2 regions of the Allosaccharopolyspora coralli genome follow, and region 1 is predicted to be linked to the other one. Evidence: predicted binding sites of a transcription regulator. Region 1 holds the regulator's gene; the other holds the start of a gene.
The links. The regulator LexA, encoded in region 1, represses DNA repair genes until DNA is damaged. The targets are predictions, from matches to a motif close to CGAACACGTGTTCG.
Positions count from the first base shown of each region.

Region 1 (7,055 bases):
GAAGTCGAGCCTGCTCAATGCCCTTACCCGGGCGGGTGTGCTCGTCGAGAACTCCCTGTTCGCGACCCTCGACCCGACCACGCGGCGAGCGCGGACGCCGGACAATCGCGACTACACGCTGACCGACACCGTCGGGTTCGTCCGCCATCTGCCACACCAGATCGTCGAGGCCTTTCGCTCGACGCTGGAGGAGGTCACCGGCGCCGACCTGCTGGTGCACGTGGTCGACGGCGCCGAGCTGGCCCCTCACGACCAGGTGTCGGCGGTGCGCGACGTACTCAAGGACATCGCGTCCGAACACGACGAGGCCATGCCGCCCGAGCTGCTCGTGGTGAACAAGATCGACGCCGTCGACGCCACCCGGGTCGCCGAACTCCGTCGGCTGCTGCCGGAAGCGGTGTTCGTCTCGGCCCACAGTGGTAAGGGAATCGAGGGGCTCCGCGAGATCATCGCCGACCGGATACCGCGGCCGGATGTGTTCGTCGACGCCCTCGTCCCGTACACGCGAGGCGAACTCGTCGCCCGAGCACACGCGGAGGGTGAGGTCATCGACGAGGACCACACCGCGGAGGGCACGCGACTCCGGGCGAAGGTACGTGCGGAACTGGCGGGGGCGCTGAAGCCGTTCACGGGCACCGGGTGAGACTGGCGCGACGGTTCGGCGCGGTGGTGACCGCGCTGACGCTCGGCGTGGCGTGGCAGTGGATTGCCGCGCCGAGTGGAGCCGCGCAGCCACCGCCGCCGGAGTTTCCCCCGCCGAGCGCGATGTGTACGGTCACCGACCCAAGCTTGGACGAACTCTCGGGACTGGACTCGGACGGGGAGTCGTGGTTCGTCACCGGCGACGGAGGAACGTCGCTGTCGGTCGCAATGCTGGATCCGAGAGACTGTTCGGTGCGCGACGAGCGGACGGCACCGGCGGACCCGTACGACGTGGAAGACCTGGCGCTCGGCGCCGACGGCGAGGTGTGGCTCGCGGATACCGGTGACAACCAGCGCAAACGGGAGACCGCTGCGGTGCATGTGCTGTATCCGGACGGGCGGAGCGCCCTACACCGACTCACGTATCCCGATGGTCCGCACGATGCGGAAGCGATGCTGCTCGACGGTCGCGGCGTGCCCCACGTCGTCACGAAGGAACCGCTCGGCGAAGCTGGCGTGTATCGGCCCGCAGAACCGCTGGTCGACGGGGAGACCGTGCCCTTGGAGCGGGTCGGGTCCGTGCGGCTCGGCCCGACCACCACCCCCGGTGGGCCGGTAGAGGGCAGCATCGCCAGCGCTGTCGTGACTGGTGGAGCGGTCAGCGCGGATGGACGGACCGTTGCTTTGCGGACTTACACGGATGCGTACGTCTTTCCTGCCCCCGAGGGCGACGTCGTCGCTGCGCTGGCTCGCCGGCCACTCCGGGTTCCGTTGCCTGACGAGCCCCAAGGAGAGGCTGTGGCGTTCGAACCCGACGGCGCACTGTTGTCGGCCTCGGAAGGATCGCAACCAGTGCGCATGGTGCCGGGAGTCGAGCAGGCAGCCTCCGGCGAGGCGGGGCCACCGTCGGATGCGACAGGGGACGAGGAACCGCCTCCCGCAGAGCACGCCGGTGAACCGGAATCAAACGCGAACACGACGGGACAAAATCTCGCCATCGCTGCGGTGTTCGCCGCTCTGATCATGTATTTCGGCGGCAAGCTCGCCCGATTGAGGTCGTGATTCGCCGGTCGATCCGCCGCGCGTCGACGGGCGTCAGAGTCGGCGCAGGACCGCGACGACTTTGCCCAGTACGGTCGCCTCGTCGCCCAGGATCGGCTCGAACGCCTCGTTGTGCGGCATGAGCCAGACGTGGTCGGAAGTGCGCTTGAACGTTTTGACCGTCGCCTCTCCGTCGATCATCGCCGCGACCACATCGCCGTTGTCGGCTTCCGGCTGCTGGCGGACGGTGACCCAGTCGCCGTCGTTGATCCCGAGGTCGATCATGGAGTCGCCGACCACCTGCAACAGGAACAACGTCCCCTCGCCGACGAGTTCCTTGGGAAGCGGGAAGACGTCTTCGATCGCCTCCTCGGCGAGGATCGGTCCGCCCGCGGCGATACGGCCCACGACCGGAACGTAGGCCGCCTCCGGCCGCGCTTTCGCGTCCGCTTCGTCCGCCTCCTCGACGAGCACGCCGACCGTGCGGGGCCGGTGCGGGTCGCGACGCAGGAAACCTTTCCGTTCCAGCACCCGGAGCTGGTACGCGACTGAGGAGGTCGAGGTGAGGCCGACCGCGTCGCCGATCTCCCGGACGCTGGGCGGATATCCGCGTTGCCTCATCCACGCGCGGATCGCTTCGAGTACGCGGCTCTGGCGTTCGCTCAGTCCGTCTGCGAAGGCGGCCTGGCCGGTCGTGTCGGCCCTTGCTTCCTCGGTCGGCGCGTTCGCCGACTCCGTCGAAGCCACCGTCTCAGCCACCTCAGCCTCCTGCCGGCGCGTCGCGCCTCGTTGTGCGTGCGGTTCCACAGTAGACGGCGATCGACCGCGGATCAAACACCTGTTCGAGCTAATTTCCGCCGACACCTGGTGCTGTCGGTGCCGTCTGGTACACAATCGCACAGAGGTTCGATCGAACTGGTATTCGATCAAGATCGACACGCGTGACACCCGTTCGCGTGGTCCTGGGTATGGAGGAGGCGACATGACGGCCAACGTGGAGACTCGGGCGCGGGCCGAACTCGGGCAGTCGGCGGCGGATAAGCCGCGTGCCGCGGCGGCCGAGCGGGGGCGCCTCCAACTCCGAACGTCGGCCGCTCGCGGGTCGGATGCGGGCGCTGCCGCGGGCCTGTCGGGACCGGCCGGTCCGCGAATGTCGGAAAGGCGACGGGCGTCGTCTCGGACGACCAGCGTGTCGAGGGGCAGGAGGGCGGTTCGCGCGAGAGCGCCCTTGACGCCTGCGACGCTTCGTCATTCGGTGTGGTTTACGGGTGCTGCGGCGTCAGGGGGCGGCGTCGGGGACGCGTCGGTGGTGCGCGGCGGGCGCGAGTCTCAGTGGGACGAGGGTGAACGTGCGCCTCGGCGACGGGCAGTGACACGCTGCCGGCGCTACAGCCACGGGCTTCGGGGAGAATGCTCCCGCGGAGAAGGGCTCGTGTGGCTAGTCGCGGTTGCGGCGTGCACGTTCCTCGTCGTCGTGGTCGCGGGGTTCGTCGGAATCTCGGGCGGGGCTGTCGCTCTGCCAAGTCCCACCACCGTCGTCCAGGTGGAACCGGGCGACACGCTGTGGGGATTGGCGAATAGGCACGCCCCGCACGCGGACACTGCCGCGGTGGTGCGACGAATGGTCGAGATGAATGGACTGGAAGGGTCGGTCGCCCGACCCGGCGAGTCGCTCATCGTTCCTTCGGCCTGAGAAGCCTGTCTGTGTTCTTGTTGTGATGCCCGTCAGGGCATGGTCTTGCGTGTTCAGCCCGAGCACGGTGAGAAGCTCCGGTGTTCCAGGTTGTCGCTCGCAAGGCCGGGGCCGCCGCTGCGTACGTGCTGGTACTCGAGGCGACCCCAACGCCGCGAGCGGCAAGCTGGGACGCGGGTAGGTGACCACCACCGCAGACCACAGACACCTTCTAACACTGAGAACGCATGTGGAACTGGGGTGGGTGGTGCGGTACCGACACCCGCAGTGCACGCCTGACTGCGTTGTGGTCCTCTTGGGTGCCACCGTATACGCGGCGGGATCCCCTGCCTTGCGAGGCACGAACTCCAATGCCGGAGCCCCTCACGCTGCCGCGGCTGCTCACGTATGAGGCGTGCCTTACGGGCGCACATGTCAGTTCCCACATGCACTCTGAGTCGCAGCCGAGGATGGGATCCGACGGTTGACGCAGATCAGCGACCTTCGGTCGGTGCGATCACGCGACATCGCCGTGTCGGTTTGCCAAGCAGTACTCGCAGGCTTAGAGTTGACCACAACATCTAGTAGTTACGTCGTTGTGTTTCCTCCACAGCTTGGGCCTGCATCGTGTTCGGTGTGTGATCGTCGTGGTGCGTTGCGGATCTGTCGGTGGTCTGAGTGACTATGTCCTGACGGCGGGAATTCAGGGGGACGTCACCCGCGTTGGCGAGGGCGTCAGAAGGGGGCGATCGTGCGGTGTCCGTTCTGCCGCGGCGAGGACTCGCGGGTGGTCGACTCGCGAGAGATCGACGAGGGGCAGGCGATCCGTCGGCGCCGATCCTGTTCCGCCTGCGGGCGACGGTTCACCACCGTGGAGGAGGTCGTGCTCTCGGTGGTCAAACGATCCGGGGTCACGGAGTCGTTCAGCAGGGACAAGGTGGTCCGCGGTGTCCGTCGAGCCTGCCAAGGGCGCCCTGTCGAAGAGGATGCGCTGCAGCAGTTGGCGCACAAGGTCGAGGATTCGGTGCGCTCGCAAGGGGTAGCCGAACTCCAGAGCCACGAAGTCGGCTTGGCCATCCTCGGTCCGCTCCGCGAGCTCGACGAGGTCGCCTACCTGCGGTTCGCCAGCGTCTACCGCGCCTTCTCCTCGGTCGAGGACTTCGAGCGGGAGATTCGGGATCTGCGTGCGGCAGACGTGTTAGTCGAGCCGGACGAAACGGTGGGCAGCGGTGAGTAGGAAACGACGACGGTCGTCTCGGGGCGGAGCGGGCACACGGCGACGCGCGGTCCGCCGGGCGTGGAGAGCGAACGACGACCAGATGGGACCGAACCGGACGGGGAGCCCGGACGGGGGAAAGGCACGAGCGAGCGAGGAAGAGGGTCAGGTCATGACAGAGACCGTCGGCAGTCCGGTCGGGGCCGCAGGGGAGTCGGGCTCGGGTGCCCGCGAAGGACTCCGGGTCGAGCGGGTGTTCACCACGGCAGGAGTGCACCCGTACGACGAGGTGGGCTGGGAGCGCCGGGACGTCGTGATGACGAACTGGCGAGACGGCACCGTCAATTTCGAGCAGCGCGGCGTGGAGTTCCCCGATTCCTGGTCGCTGAACGCTGTCAATATCGTGACCAGCAAGTACTTCCGTGGCGCAGTGGGCACCGAGGAGCGTGAGAGCAGCTTGCGCCAGTTGATCGACCGCGTCGTCAAGACGTATGTCGGTGCCGGCGTCGAGCAGGGCTACTTCGCCACCGACGCGGACGCGGAGGTCTTCGAGCACGAGCTGACCTGGATGCTGCTGCACCAGGTGTTCAGCTTCAACTCGCCGGTGTGGTTCAACGTCGGCACGACGTCGAAGCAGCAGGTCTCGGCATGCTTCATCCTGTCGGTCGACGACACGATGGAGTCCATCCTGGACTGGTACAAGGAAGAAGGCCTGATCTTCAAGGGAGGCTCGGGGTCGGGTCTGAACCTGTCCCGTATCCGGTCGTCGAAGGAGCTGCTCTCCTCGGGCGGGACGGCCTCCGGTCCCGTGTCGTTCATGCGCGGTGCCGACGCCTCTGCGGGCACCATCAAGTCCGGTGGGGCGACGCGGCGTGCGGCGAAGATGGTCGTGCTGGACATCGACCACCCGGACGTCGACGAGTTCATCGAGACCAAGTCCCAGGAAGAGCACAAGATTCGCGCTCTGCGGGACGCCGGATTCGACGTCGACCTCGGTGGTGCCGACATCGCCTCGGTGCAGTACCAGAACGCGAACAACTCGATCCGGGTCTCCGACGAGTTCATGCGCGCGGTCGAGAGCGACGGCGAGTTCGGTATGCGTGCGCGGACCGACGGCTCTGTCGTCGAGACCGTGCGTGCTCGCGACCTGTTTCGCAAGATGGCGCGAGCGGCGTGGGAGTGCGCCGATCCCGGAATTCAGTACGACGGAACCATCAACGACTGGCACACCAGTCCCGAGACCGGGCGTATCACCGCGTCGAACCCGTGCAGTGAGTACATGCACCTGGACAACTCCAGCTGCAACTTGGCTTCGCTGAACTTGATGAAGTTCCTGCGCGACGATCAGACCTTCGACGCTGAGGTCTTCCAGAAGGCCGTTGAGTTCGTGATCACCGCGATGGACATCTCGATCTGTTTCGCGGACTTCCCGACCGAGTCGATCGGGGACACCACTCGCCGGTTCCGGCAGCTCGGGATCGGGTACGCGAACCTGGGTGCACTGCTCATGGCGACCGGGCACGCGTACGACTCGGATGGCGGCCGTGCGCTCGCGGCGGCCGTCACCTCGCTGATGACCGGCACCGCGTACAAGCGCTCCGCCGAGATGGCCGGTGCGGTCGGAGCCTACGATGGCTACGCGCGCAACGCCGACGGCCACCGTCGGGTGATGCGCAAGCACGCGGCGGCCAACGACCTGGTGCGGACCTACCACCACAACGATGTCGCGGTACACCGGCAAGCCACGCAGGTGTGGCAGGACTGCCTTGAGATCGGTGACCGCAACGGCTGGCGTAACGCGCAGGCCTCGGTGCTGGCCCCGACGGGGACCATCGGCCTGATGATGGATTGCGACACCACGGGTATCGAACCGGACCTGGCGTTGGTCAAGTTCAAGAAGCTCGTCGGTGGCGGGTCGATGCAGATCGTCAACCAGACCGTCCCGCGCGCGCTGCACTCGCTGGGGTACCAGGAGGAGCAGGTGGAGGCGGTGGTCGAGTACATCGCCGAACACGGGCACGTCATCGACGCACCGGGTCTGCGTCCGGAGCACTACGACGTCTTCGACTGTGCGATGGGCGAACGCTCCATCGCGCCGATGGGGCACGTACGGATGATGGCGGCCGCGCAGCCGTTCCTGTCCGGTGCGATCTCCAAGACGGTGAACATGCCGGAGTCAGCCAGCATCGCCGACGTCGAGGAGATCTACTTCGAGGGCTGGCGACTGGGCCTGAAGGCGCTCGCGATCTACCGGGACAACTGCAAGGTCGGCCAGCCCTTGTCGGCGGGTAAGGGCGAGACGAAGTCCGCGGAGTCGACCTCCGACAAGCAGGTCGACAAGCCGGTCGAGTACAAGCCGATCCGCAAACGGCTGCCGAAGAAGCGCCCGAGCGAGACGATCTCGTTCACCGTCGGCGGAGCCGAGGGCTACCTGCACGCCGGGTCGTACCCAGATGACGGGCTCGGTGAGATCTTCGTCAAGCT
Region 1 is NZ_CP045929.1:1,661,739-1,668,793, forward strand. It holds gene hflX (GTPase HflX) at 1-643, shown strand, start outside; gene GIY23_RS07915 (NHL repeat-containing protein) at 640-1,704, shown strand; gene lexA (transcriptional repressor LexA) at 1,738-2,442, opposite strand; gene nrdR (transcriptional regulator NrdR) at 4,107-4,592, shown strand; gene GIY23_RS07935 (vitamin B12-dependent ribonucleotide reductase) at 4,744-7,055, shown strand, end outside.

Region 2 (7,055 bases), 1.4 Mb from region 1:
GTCGCCTGGAAACCGACCGTGACGACGAGGTCGGCGCCATGCGCGTCCGCGAGCAGCAGTGCCAGGTCTTCGGGATTGCCGGACGCGGGGAAGGTGACGGCCCCGATGCCCAAGTCCTGGATCCGTTCCAAGCCGTGCGCGTGGCCGTCGACGTGAGCGGGCAACACAACTTCGGCTCCGCACTTGAGGGTCGCGGTTTCCATCAGTTCCGGATCGCCGACGATCACGTCGGGCGTGTGGCCTGCCTTGCGCAAGGTGTCCGCACCGGTTTCCACTCCGACGAGCACCGGACGATGGTCACGAATGTAGTTCCGCAATCCCTGCAGATCGTCAGCATGCCCGTAGCCGGGTGCGACCACGACCACGTGTCGCGACTCCATGGCCACCGACAGATCCGGAACGCCGACCCCGTCGAGCACGAGCATCCGTTCGCGGCGAAGAAACTCGATGGTGTTTGCCGAGAACGCTTCGAGCTGGGCAGACATCCCCGCCTTTGCCTCGATCATCTGGTCGGCGACGGAGTCGGCCGTCTGCTCGGTCCCTCGTGCGACCTCGTTCTCACCGACAAAGACACCGCCCTCGTGCAGCCGTACCTTCGCGCCGTCCTTGATCTTGTGCAGTACCTCGCCACCGACGTTGTCGACGAGCGTGATCCCGGCCGAGACGAGGACCTCCGGTCCGAGGTTCGGGAACCGGCCCGAGATCGACCGGGCGGCGTTCACCACACCGCCGACCTCCGCGGACACAAGTGCCTCCGCCGTGCGGCGATCCAGATCGGCCTGGTCGATCACCGCGATGTGCCCCTTGTTCAACCGGCGAACGAGGTCACCCGAGCGGCGCTGGACCCGCGCACTCCCGACCACACCGGGCAGGCTTTCGTCCTGACGTGCAAGCAGTCCACTCAGCTTCATGCAGCGATGGTGACAAACCGATCACGTGAAGCCGGTTCGCCACGCCGAGACGACTCGTCCATTCGCAGTATCGGACGCTCCGGGCTACGGCCCGTACGGCTTCGGTCAGGACCGCGGTCCGGCCGTCTGCCGTGTCCGCGAACGCTTCGCGGGCTTCTTACCGCTCTTGGCCGGTCCGTTGTCGTCCTGCTTGTGCGCGGCAGCCGTGGCCAGCAACTCCTCGGCGTGTGCTCGTCCCGTTTCCGTCGACTCGAGCCCTGCGAGCATCCGAGCGAGCTCGGCGACCCGACGCTCGTCGGTCACCATTCGCACGTCGCTTCGCGTGACGCCGCCCTGCGAAGCCTTGTCCACCACCCAGTGTCGGTCGGCGTAGGCGGCCACCTGCGGCAGGTGGGTCACGACCACGACCTGGTGTGTCCGGGCGAGCCGGGCGAGTCGACGCCCGATCTCCACCGCGGCACGTCCCCCCACTCCCGCGTCCACCTCGTCGAAAACCAGGGTCGGCACCGTGTCGGCGCCGGCGAGCACGACCTCCAGACCGAGCATCACTCGCGAGAGCTCACCACCGGATGCTCCCTTGTGGATCGGCAGCGACGGAGCGCCCGAATGCGCCGCGAGCCGCAGTTCGACCTCGTCGGTACCGTCCGGGCCCGCATGCAAGGCGCGGCCGTCGACGTGCAACGCCGCCTCGGTCTCGCGTTCGGCCTCTTTCGGCTGCACTCCGACCTCGACCCGGGCTTGAGCCATCGCGAGACCCTCCAGCTCCGCGGTGACCGCGGTGGCGAGCCTGCCCGCCGCCGCACGCCGTTGCTCGGACAACGAGGCCGCCAGTCCGGACAGCCTTTCCGCCAACTCGTCGCGGCGTGCGGCGAGGGCCGCGAGGGCTTCCTCCGAGGTGTCCATTCGGGACAGTCGATCCCGCGCCTGCGCAGCCCAGTCCAGAACGCCGTCGACGTCCGCCGCGTACTTCTTGGTGAGCTGCTTCAGATCCGCCTGTCGCGCGAGAACGTGCTCCAGACGAGACGGGTCCGCGTCGAGGCCGTCGAGATAGGCACCGAGTTCGGCCCCCACGTCGGACAGGACCGCCGCCGCTTCCTCCAGGCGCGGCTCCAGGTCTCGCAAAGCCGGGTCTTCCGCCGTGGCCAGCTTGCGACGCGCCTCACCAACCAAGCCCAGGGCGCCGGGCACGTCCGGGTCCCCGTCCGGCGACCCGTTCACGGCAGTGTGCGCACCGGTCGCCGTGTCGCGCAGCTGGTCGGCGTCGGCCAGCCGTCGTGCCTCGTCGACGAGTTCCCGGTCTTCTCCCGGCTCGGGCGCAGCCGCCTCGATCTCGGCGAGACCGTGTCGCAGCAAATCGGCCTCGCGCGCGAGTTCACGCGAGCGTTCCGTGCGCTCCTTCCATTCCCGCGCCGCGTCGATCCACTCGCCCCGGACCCGTTGATAGTCACGCAGCACCGCGAGCACCGGCTCGCCTGCGAACCGGTCGAGCACCGCCCGCTGCTCACCACCGCGCAACAGGCGCAGCTGGTCGTTCTGCCCGTGCACCGCCAGAAGCTGTTCGGACAGGTCCGAGAGCACCGCGTTCGGCACCGACCGCCCGCCGAGGTGGGAGCGGGAACGCCCATCGGAGTTCACGGTTCGCAGCGCGATGAGACTGCCGTCGTCGTCCGGTTCGGCCCCTGCCTCCGCGGCCACGGTGCCCGCAGGAGTGTCCTGTACTGCCTCGAATCGTCCTTCCACGAGCGCGCGCGAGACGTCGTTGCGCACCTTCGACGCGTCCGCTCGTCCCCCACCGAGCAGGTGCAACCCGGTGACCACCATGGTCTTACCCGCACCGGTCTCACCGGTGACAACGGTCAGCCCGGTGTCGAGTTCGAGAGTCGCGTCGTCGATGACGCCCAAGCCCTGGATGTGCATCTCCGCCAACACACCCCGCACCCTAGCGTCACACAGCACCGGACTGGTCGACATCGAACCGATCAAGTGTTCGAAAGGAGATCCGTTCGTCATCCACGCCCGGGCGTGCCGCCGTCGTCTCCCCCACCGGGAGCCGGGGCGGCTGTCCCGGCACAGGAGCTCTCACCAGTGCAGGAACCTGGATGCCGACGGCGGTCGGTTCGCGACTCTCGTCGGTCCTTCGAACCCGCCGCCGGTGTCCGACACGCCGCACTGGCGTGTCCGACCACACCGTCACTCCGCAGACGGCCCACGCCAGCCTTGCACCGGGAGTTCGAACTTCCGCACGAGTCGATCAGTGAACGGCGTGTCGTAGAGCCGGACGAGACGCACCGGGGTTCCACCCGCGGTGACCTCGATCCGCACACCCGGCGGCAGATCGAAATGTCGTTGGCCATCACAGCACAGCACCGCTTCGTGGCCGTGCTGATCGACCTCGAGTGCCACCAGCGAGTCGCGGGCCACGACCAGCGGTCGGGCGAACAAGGCGTGGGCGTTGCTGGGCAGCACCACGAGCGCCTGCACCTCGGGCCACACCACAGGTCCACCTGCCGAGAAGGCGTACGCGGTGGAACCGGTGGGGGTCGAACACAGCACGCCGTCACAGCCGAAAGCCGACACCGGATGCTCGTCGACCTCGACCACCACGTCGAGAATGCGTTCCCGGCTGCTCTTCTCGACACTGGCCTCGTTGAGCGCCCACGTCCTCGCCAAGACTTCTCCGTCCAGCCAGGCCGTGACGTCGATCGTCATCCGTTCCTCGACGTGATAGACCCCCCGCACCACGGCGCCGACGGCGTCGTCGAGGTCGTCCGAGTCGGCACCGGCAAGGAACCCGACCCGGCCGAGATTCACCCCGAAGACCGGGACGCCGGCCATGCGGGCCAACTCGGCGGCGCGCAGGATCGTGCCGTCGCCGCCCAGCGCGAACACCAGCTCGGTACCGTCTGCAGCCTCCGTATCGGCGGTCACCACCTCGCTGAAGCAGTGCGCCTCGATCTCCGGAGCCTCCTCGTCCAGTACCCGGACGAGAAGGCCGGCATCGATCAGCTGACCGGCGACCTTCTCGGCCGTCCTCAGGTTGTGCTGGCGGCCCGTGTGGACGACCAACAGCACCGCGCGTCTCACTGCGTGCCTCCCGCGCTCTGTTCGGTCACCACGGACCCACTCTTGTCTTGTGGTCCGGCACGCACGGCCTCGCGCACGCGCCGCCGACTCTCGTCACGAGAACTCTGCTCACCGGCGCGCAACCACGCGAAGTACTCGACGTTGCCGGACGGGCCCGGCAACGGGCTCGCCACCACGCCGTGGACCCCGAAATCCCCGCTCTGCGCGTGTTCGAGGACATCGAGCACGACCTCGGCACGCAAGTCGGCATCACGTACGACACCACCGGATCCGAGGCGGTCCTTGCCGACCTCGAATTGCGGCTTGATCATCGGCAACACGTCGGCTCCGGTCTCCACGCACGCGGACAGCGCGGGCAGGACGAGGCGTAGCGAGATGAACGACAGATCCGCGACCACGAGACCCACCGGGCCACCGATGATCTCCGGGGTCAACGAGCGGACGTTCGTGCGATCGTGGATCCGCACCCGTTCGTCGGTCTGCAACTTCCACGCCAGCTGTCCGTACCCGACGTCCACGGCAACGACCTCGTGTACGCCCCGCCGCAGAAGCGCGTCGGTGAAACCGCCGGTGGAAGCGCCTGCGTCCAGGCACCGGCGACCGGTGACGTCGAGACCGTCGGCTTCGAAGACCTCCAACGCACCGACCAGCTTGTGCGCCCCTCGTGAGGCCCATTTCGGATCGTCGCGATCCTCGGTGACGAGGACAGGAGCGTCGATCTCCACCGCGGTCGCCGCTTTCCGCGCTATCATGCCGCGGACGGTCACGCGCCCGGCGGCGACGAGTTCGGACGCGTGTTCCCGCGACCGGGCGAGCCCTCGCCGCACCAGCTCGGCATCCAACCGCGCCCGTCGTGGCACCGCTCAGCTCCCGCCGTGGGGCCCGGACTGGTGGTTCTCGGTCCGGCCGAGCGCCTCTGTCAGGGCCGTGTGGGCCGTGTCGAACCGCTTGACGTGGTCGGCAACGGGGAGCTCGTCGAGTCCGCGCAGTCCCTCAAGTGCCGAGTCGATCGCCTGCTCCGCTGCACTGCCGTCGTCGGGCGCGTTCCGCCGCGCCAACATCGACGGTTTCGGGGCCGTCACGGACGGAGTCGACTCCGCCTCACCATGTGACTCCGTCCCGGTCACTGACTCTGCACTGCCGTGCGACGAGGTCATGCGCTTCCGCTCCCCTTGGTCTCCCCCACACTCGGTGACTGTCTCCACGCTATCGGACGGGTGTGCCGCGTGCGCGCACCTGGCATCGGTCAGGCCAACCCGAGTTCGTAGAGTACCGATTTCGCCGTCGCGTCCGTGCCGACGACGTCCACCCGGCCCTCGCCCGTCGCCCACCATGCGGCGCAGAGCGCTCGCAACGCAGCGAGCGGGTCGGCGTCGTCCTGCGCCGTGGAACTACCGAGTTCCACCACGGACTCCGCGCATCGCACTGTCCAGGCTTCGGACCCGCGGATCTCGGTCGCGGCCGCGGGTTCGGTCACCGCCCGCACGTCCGCGCCGATTCGGTCCGGACGCTGCTCCGATGCGGCGGTGAGTACGTCCCGCGGGGTCCCGACACCGGTCAGCACGAACAGTGACGGCATGCCGTACGCGACAGCGCCTGCGATGTCGGTGTCCAACCGGTCGCCCACCATGAGCGGGCGTTCCGCACCACTCGAAGCGACCGCACGTCGTAGCAACGGCACCTGCGGTTTGCCCGCGAACTCCGGTTCACGTCCGCTGGCGGTCCGGAGAGCATCGACCATCGCGCCGTTGCCGGGCAGCTCGCCGCGTTCCGTAGGCAAGGTGCGGTCGCCGTTACTGGCGATCCAGAGTGCTCCGAACCGCAGCGCCAGGCAGGCCTCGGCAAGATCCGCCCATCCCGTCGTCGGGGAATGTCCTTGCACCACCGCGACCGGCTCGTCCTCGAAGCGGCGGACCGGAGTGAGACCGACTCCGGCGACCTCGTCGGCGAACGCCGCACTGCCGATCACCAGGACGGCCGCTGCCGGCGGCACCGACTCGGCGACCATCGCAGCGGCCGCCTGCGCGCTCGTGCTGATCTCGTGCGGTTCCGCTGCGAGGCCGAGCGCCCGGAGATGGTCGACGACCTGCGCAGGTGATTTCGACGCGTTGTTCGTGACGAATCGGAGCGCCACGCCGGCCTCACGCGCGCCGGCGAGCGTCTCGGCGGCGGAGCTGACGGCGTCCCCGCCTCGGTAGACGGTGCCGTCGAGGTCGAGCAGCAGGCCGTCGTGGTGATCCAGCAGGCTGTCCGTCACGTCGCCCCGGCACCATCCGAGTCTTCGGTGGCCGAATCGTCGTCGGACCGGGTGGCCGCGCCACCGGACGTGCTGGCCCGAGGGGCTACGTCTCCGTCATCTCCGGCCGTGCCCGCGGCACCTGCTGCCCCACCGTGCGTGCTATTCACGTCGGGGATGTCGTCGACCGGTGCAATCGCTTGCCGCTCCCGCGGCACGTCACCGAGCTCGACCGCAGCAGTGTCATCCTCGTCGTGGACGACCTCGTCCGAACCCTGTTCCGCCGACGCAGCCTGCGCGACGAGATCTTCGGCGACGTCGTGGCCGCCGAGCATCTCCACCAGTTCGTCGAGACGCTCCGCCGCGTCGGTGTCGCCTTCGTCGTCGGCATGGGCGGCGTGCACGAACCAGGTGAACGCTTCCTGCACGCGATCCGCGGCCAGAAGATTGTCCGCGTAAGCATAGAACAGGCGGGCGCTCCACGGATCCTGACGTTGCGGATCGAGCTCCGGGATCTGCAGTCCGACCACCGCGGCATCGATCTCGCCGAGGTCGCGTCGAACCCCCGCGGCGACCATCCGCAGCTCGACGGCCTCCTCGCCGACGAGTTCGGCCGCTTCGGGGCTGCGGGACAGTTCCAACGCCCGCTCGGGCCGCCCGAGCGCACGTTCGCAGTCGATCATGAGCGCGAGGTGGCCGGCGCCACCGGCCATACGACGTGCCGCACGAAGCTCGGCCAAAGCCTCGCTCCATTCGCCGGAGGCATAGGCGGTCAGGCCGTTCGCTTCCCGCACGGCCCACACACGCGAGGCGCAGCGCCGCGC
Region 2 is NZ_CP045929.1:3,102,055-3,109,109, forward strand. It holds gene steA (putative cytokinetic ring protein SteA) at 1-911, opposite strand, end outside; gene recN (DNA repair protein RecN) at 1,017-2,840, opposite strand; gene GIY23_RS14590 (NAD kinase) at 3,102-3,995, opposite strand; gene GIY23_RS14595 (TlyA family RNA methyltransferase) at 3,992-4,855, opposite strand; gene GIY23_RS14600 (hypothetical protein) at 4,859-5,077, opposite strand; gene GIY23_RS14605 (HAD-IIA family hydrolase) at 5,242-6,252, opposite strand; gene GIY23_RS14610 (tetratricopeptide repeat protein) at 6,249-7,055, opposite strand, start outside.
Region 2: recN (DNA repair protein RecN) is a predicted target of LexA. The motif match lies at 2,888-2,901, and genes of this name have one in related genera.